2 regions of the Pilosibacter fragilis genome follow, and region 2 is predicted to be linked to the other one. Evidence: predicted binding sites of a transcription regulator. Region 2 holds the regulator's gene; the other holds the start of a gene.
What was found. The regulator HrcA, encoded in region 2, represses chaperone genes, less so after heat shock. The targets are predictions, from matches to a motif close to TGTTAGCACTCNNNNNNNNNGAGTGCTAACA.
Positions count from the first base shown of each region.

Region 1 (3,428 bases), on a different contig from region 2:
AAGAGCGGCGAGAGATCCGGAAGTGCTGGCGATCAAGCAGACCCTCTACCGTGTCAGCGGAAATTCCCCGATCATCGCGGCCCTGGCTGCAGCGGCGGAGAATGGAAAACAGGTATCCGTACTCGTTGAGCTGAAGGCAAGATTTGATGAGGAGAACAATATTATCTGGGCAAAAAAACTTGAGAAAGCAGGCTGCCATGTGATCTATGGCCTTGTGGGCTTAAAGACCCACTCGAAAATTACCCTCGTAGTCCGGAGAGAGGAGGACGGCATCCGCAGATATGTTCACCTTGGAACCGGTAACTACAACGATTCCACCGCAAAGCTCTATACGGACTGCGGAATCATGACATGTCATCCGCTGATCGGTGAGGATGCCACAGCAGTTTTCAACATGCTTTCCGGTTATTCGGAACCCTTAAACTGGAATATGCTCTCCGTGGCACCGCTGTGGCTGAGAACAAAATTCCTGCGTCTGATTGAGCGTGAGACGAAGAATGCCCGGGCAGGAAAGCCGGCTTCCATTATTGCAAAGATGAACTCTCTCTGTGATAAAGAGATCATCGCGGCCTTATATGAGGCGTCCTGCGCTGGTGTCAAGATCCATCTGGTGGTCCGTGGAATCTGCTGTCTGAAGGCAGGAATTCCGGGACTTTCCGAGAATATTGAAGTCCGCTCCATCGTCGGGGAATTTCTGGAACACGCGCGGATCTTTATCTTCGAGAATGACGGAAGCGAAGAGATCTACATGGGAAGCGCCGACTGGATGCCGAGAAACCTGGACCGCCGCGTGGAGATCCTGTTCCCGGTACTGAGGGAAGAGTTGAAAGACAGGATCCGGAAGTATATGGAACTGGAGCTTGAGGACAACTTAAAAGCCCATGTCTTACAGCCGGACGGAACATACGAGAAGCCGGACCGCCGTGGAAAACTCCCGGTGGGATCCCAGATGGCACTCTGCGAGATGGCTGTGGCTGCGGCGAAGAACGAGCGGAAGAAACATGAGCAGGAGGAGACTGCAAGAGTGTTTATTCCGATCGAGAGCGAGAATTAAGTGAGATCATAAATTGACTGACCCGCCCATAGCAAAGGCGAAAGAGAAAAAAGTTTATAAAAATTTTATTAGCACTCATCAAAAATGAGTGCTAATTTTATTGACATTTTGATTTCCTGGTATTAAAATATGTCATGTTGAACAGAACAGCTGTTAAAAAGGCAGCTGGAAAACGATAAATGAAAATAAGCGGTCCGAAGGAATTATGAGAAATTCCCCCGCGCCGCAGGAATAGAAATAAGGAGTGGTTTAACATGGCAAAAAGTGGAAGTCTTTCAATCAATAGTGAGAATATATTCCCGATCATCAAAAAATGGCTGTATTCCGATCACGATATCTTCTACCGTGAGTTAGTCAGCAACGGCTGCGATGCCATCACAAAATTAAAGAAGCTGGCCCTGATGGGCGAGTACGAGACACCGGATGATGAGACCTATAAAGTTCAGGTTACTGTAAACCCGAAGGAAAAGACGATCCGGATCAAAGATAACGGTCTTGGAATGACAGAGGACGAGGTTGACGAGTATATCAACCAGATCGCTTTTTCCGGTGCGCAGGATTTCTTAAACAAGTACAAAGATAAAGCAAACGAGGACCAGATCATCGGTCACTTCGGACTTGGCTTTTACTCCGCGTTCATGGTAGCCGACAAAGTAACGATCGATACCTTATCCTACAAGCAGGACGCAAAGCCGGTCCACTGGGAGTCTGAGGGCGGTACCGAGTTCGATATGAAAGAGGGCACAAAGGAAGGACACGGAACCGTGATCACCCTGTACCTGAATGAGGACAGCGCTGAGTTCGCAAATGAGTACCGTGCAAGAGAGATCCTCGATAAATACTGCGCGTTCATGCCGGTTGAGATCTACTTAAACGATGAGACTGCAGAGCCGCAGTACGACACGATCGAAAAGGACGAGCTCACCGATAAAGATACAATTATCGAGACGATCGTAGAGCCTGCAAAGACAGAGGAGAAGGAAAAAGAGGACGGAACAAAGGAGACAGTTGAGGTTTCCCCGGCAAAAGAAAAATATAAGATCGCAAGACGTCCGGTTCCGGTAAATGATACAAATCCGCTCTGGAACAAGCATCCGAATGAGTGCACAGACGAGGAGTACAAGGAGTTCTACCGCAAGGTATTCCAGGATTTCAAGGAGCCGTTATTCTGGATCCATCTGAACATGGACTACCCGTTCAACTTAAAGGGTATTCTTTACTTCCCGAAGATCAACATGGAGTACGAGAGCATCGAAGGTAAGATCAAGCTCTACAACAATCAGGTATTCATTGCCGATAATATCAAGGAAGTCATTCCGGAATTCCTGATGCTGTTAAAGGGCGTGATCGACTGCCCGGATCTTCCGCTAAATGTATCCAGAAGTGCCCTCCAGAATGATGGATTCGTTAAGAAGATCTCCGACTATATCACAAAGAAGGTTGCGGACAAGCTGTCCGGCATGTGCAAGACAGACCGCGAGAATTACGAGAAATACTGGGATGACATCAATCCGTTCATCAAATTCGGCTGCTTAAAGGATGAGAAGTTTGACGAGAAGATGAAAGACTACATCCTCTACAAGAATCTGGACGGCAAGTACCTGACTCTCGCTGACTGCCTGGAGGAGAACAAGGAAAAACACGAGAATAAGATCTTTTATGTAACTGACGAGAAAGAGCAGAGCCAGTACATCAACATGTTCAGGGAAGCAGGAATCGACGCTGTGATCCTTCCGAATCCGATTGATTCTCCATTTATGCAGCATGTGGAGCAGAAGAATGAGGGCTTAAAGTTCCTGCGCATCGACGCGGATGTCAACGAGACCTTCAAGGATGCCGAGGAGACCGATGAGGCCGCAAAGGAGCAGGAAAAGAAGGACGCTGAGACTCTTGCGGAGGTTTTCAAGAAGGCCATCGGAAACGATAAGTTAAATGTAAAGGTCGAGAAGCTGAAAAACGAGGGCCTCGCGTCCATGATCACTGTCTCCGAGGAGAGCCGCAGAATGCAGGATATGATGAAGATGTACAGCATGTACGGCGGCGGTTCCGACCTGTTCCCGGCGGAGGAGACACTTGTCCTCAACGCAAACAACGGCCTTGTAAAGTATGTGTTAAACAACAGGGACGGCGAGAAGACACCGATGCTCTGCGAACAGCTCTATGACCTTGCAAAGCTCGCTCACGGAAGTCTTTCTCCGGAGCGTATGACAAAGTTCATTGCGAGAAGCAGTGAGATCATGAAGGAAGAATATGGTGCATAAACGAAGAGATTTTCTGATCACGTTTACAATTTTATGCCTTGCCATGTGCGCCTGCTCAGGGTTCCAGTACCTGGGCAGTGCTTTCTATGGCCTGGTATGGCACCGGATCCATG
Region 1 is NZ_JAVYJB010000003.1:180,310-183,737, reverse strand. Features, by position in the region: gene ABCW45_RS03435 (RNA degradosome polyphosphate kinase) at 1-1,054, shown strand, start outside; gene htpG (molecular chaperone HtpG) at 1,309-3,315, shown strand; gene ABCW45_RS03425 (CPBP family intramembrane glutamic endopeptidase) at 3,305-3,428, shown strand, end outside.
Region 1: a site for HrcA is predicted at 1,121-1,151, ahead of htpG (molecular chaperone HtpG). Genes of this name have one in related genera too.

Region 2 (3,428 bases):
GATAACGCCGTCACCGATCTCGATGATGGAAACATCGAATGTACCGCCGCCGAGGTCATATACCATGATCTTCTGCTCTTTCTCGTTGTCAAGACCGTAAGCAAGGGCTGCCGCTGTCGGCTCGTTGATGATACGCTTTACATCAAGACCGGCAATCTTACCTGCATCCTTTGTTGCCTGACGCTGGGCATCGTTGAAGTAAGCCGGAACTGTGATAACTGCCTCTGTTACCTTCTCTCCGAGGTAGCTCTCAGCATCTGCTTTTAACTTCTGAAGAATCATCGCGGAGATCTCCTGCGGTGTGTACTTCTTGCCGTCAATATCTACCTTGTAGTCGGTACCCATATGTCTCTTGATGGAGGAGATGGTTCTGTCAGCGTTTGTAACTGCCTGACGCTTTGCCGGCTCACCCACAAGTCTCTCACCTGTCTTTGTAAAAGCAACGATAGACGGTGTTGTTCTAACACCTTCTGTATTGGCGATAACTGTTGGTTTACCGCCTTCCATAACTGCTACGCAGCTGTTTGTTGTACCTAAGTCAATACCAATGATCTTACTCATAATGATTTTCCTCCTCTAAATTTGGAATATTAGGAATGAGTGGTCGTCCAGCAGTCTCTGCCGGATGATCACATTGTTTCAATGTTAGTTTGCAACCTGCACCATGCTGTGACGAACGATGGAATCTTTGTAGGTGTAGCCCTTCTGGAGTTCCACTGCCACAACATTCTCGCCGAGATTCTCATCCTCCACATGCATCACTGCGTTGTGGAAGTTCGGGTCGAACGGTTTTCCGACTGCCTCGATCGGCTTAACGCCCATATCATCGAGTGTCTTTACAAATTGCTTATATATCTTTTCCATTCCATCTGCAAACGCGGATCCTTTCGCGTCTTCCGGAATGGAATTAAGACCTCTTTCAAAGTTATCGACGATCGGAAGGATCTTTTCGATCACATCCTTCGCACCGATCTCATACATTGCGGACTTTTCCTTGTCCGTTCTCTTGCGGTAGTTATCAAACTCCGCCATGGATCTCTTGAGCTTGTCATTTAACTCATCGATCTTCTCGTCCTTCGGATCTTTCTTCTTTTCAGAAGCTTTTTCCTCTTTTTCGGACGTCTCTTTATTTTCTTTTTCGGAAGCGGCTGCCTCTTTGGTTTCTTTTTCCTCAGAAACGGCTTTTTCCGTTTTCTCTTTTTCTAACTCTTTCTCTTTCACTGCTCTCTTCACCTTTCATTTTTAAACGTTTCGTTCAGCTGCGCAACTAACGATCTCAAGGTCGATACGACTTTTTCGTAGTCCATTCGTTTTGGTCCCACGATACCGATCGTTCCGCGCATCCCATCGCCGAGCGCATAATTTGCGGTTACGATGCTGCAGTCTTTCATGCTCTGGACCGGAGTTTCATCTCCGATATAGACCTGAATTTCATTGTCCGGATCATCCGTTTTATTCTGCTGCTGCCCATCGATCAGTCCCCTGAGAAGTTCTTTATGTTCCAAAGTACCGATCAGCTGGCTCGCTTTTTCCGTATCGGAAAGCTCCGGGTATTTGAAAATATTGGTTGCCCCGCTGGTATAGATCTGGAGATCTTCGTCCTGGGAGCGGATCACTTCACTGACTTCATTCAGCACCAGATCCACCACTCTTCTGTGGGATCCGGCCTGTTCTTTCATTTTTGCGATCACGCCAAGGTTGATCTCCTCGATCGTCAGACCGTTCAGGCTGCTGTTTAAAAGAATATTTAAATTCAGAAGCTCTTCGTCACTGAGTTCCTCATCGATCGTAACAAAGGAGTTTCTTATAATATTTCCTTCCACAACGACTACCACCAGAAGTTTGTGTTCCTCCACCTTCGAGAGCTGGATAAACTTTAACTTTGTCTGGTTGTAACTCGGTCCGCTGATCAGGGTCGCATAGTTCGTATTGTTGGCAAGAACCTTTGCAAGCTGCTTCAGAAGCAGTTCCACGCGGTCTACCCGCTGGATCATAAGTTCCTGCATATGCTCGACCTGACTGTCTTTTTCCTTGATGATCTGGTCAACATAGAAACGGTAACCTTTATCGGAAGGAATTCGTCCCGCCGAGGTATGCGGCTGAATGATGTAGCCAAGTTCTTCCAGATCAGACATCTCATTTCGGATCGTCGCGGAGCTGAGCTTCAGATCCGAGTATTTGGAAATCGTTCTGGATCCCACCGGCTCACCGGTCTCCAGATACGTCTGGATAATCGCTTTTAAAATTTTTTCTTTTCTCTCATCCAGTTCCAAAACTCTCACCTCTTCTTTATTAGCACTCTTTATTGAGGAGTGCTAACATTTACAGTTGTTACTATATTACTTAGTGTGTTGTTTGTCAAGGGCTTTTGATAATTTTCACATTTTTTTCACTATTTTTTTCATCGCCTTTTTCTACCAGGATTTTACAGGATCCGCCCGGCTTTCCCCTGGATTTTCCTGTGAATCCCGGGGGCTTTGCGTCACATTAAGAACATTTCTGCCATATGGGGGGACTGTTTGCGTCCTGGCAGTAATACCCAAAAACTTGACAAATTTGGAAAATTATGTATAATACATACTTGTTTCCAAATTGTTACATTTCTATTACACATCTGCATATAATTTGTAATAGATATGAAACAAAAAAAGAAAGGATTGTTATATGAAGAAATTTAGATTGACCATCTGTGTTTTACTGACCGTCATTTCGATGCTCTTAAACACCGTATGTGCATTCGCAAGTACCCCGAAAAACTCTGGCCACCTGGACAGCATCGATGGAAATAAGGTTTCCGGATGGGCGTGGAACTCCGCTGCCCCGGATACCCCGGTCTCCGTCACCGTCACTGTGGCCAACTCCCATACAGGCGAGTCTCTTTTATCTGAGACCGCCGAAGCTGATATCGAGCGCAATGACTTAAAGGAAAGCGGCATCGGAAACGGTGCCCACGGCTTTGAGATCATGATCGACTGGTCCTCCATCCCGGATGATACCTACATGATCAAGCTCAGCGTGAACGGCACAGCACTTCCGTTAGCTTACCAGTACAATACCGCAACAAAGATCATCAAAAATGCCACCCTCGTTTCCTTAGGTACATTTAAGACCACAGCTTACTGCCCGTGCAGAAGCTGCTCCGAGGGCTACGGCCGTCTCACAAAGACCGGAACCCAGGCGACCGCAAGCCGCACCGTAGCCGTTGACCCGCGGGTCATTCCGCTTGGAAGCCACCTTTTGATCGATGGTGTCGAGTATATCGCTGAGGACGTCGGAGGCGGCGTCAAAGGAAAACATATCGATATTTTTTACAACACACATTCGGAAACAAGAGATCACGGCGTTGAGCGGTCTGAGGTCTATCTGATCCAGTCTTAAGTTCATCTGCCCCGTTATATGAGTTTCCACCCGATATATGACAGGACTGG
Region 2 is NZ_JAVYJB010000010.1:77,889-81,316, forward strand. Features, by position in the region: gene dnaK (molecular chaperone DnaK) at 1-561, opposite strand, end outside; gene grpE (nucleotide exchange factor GrpE) at 646-1,221, opposite strand; gene hrcA (heat-inducible transcriptional repressor HrcA) at 1,230-2,282, opposite strand; gene ABCW45_RS10925 (3D domain-containing protein) at 2,665-3,378, shown strand.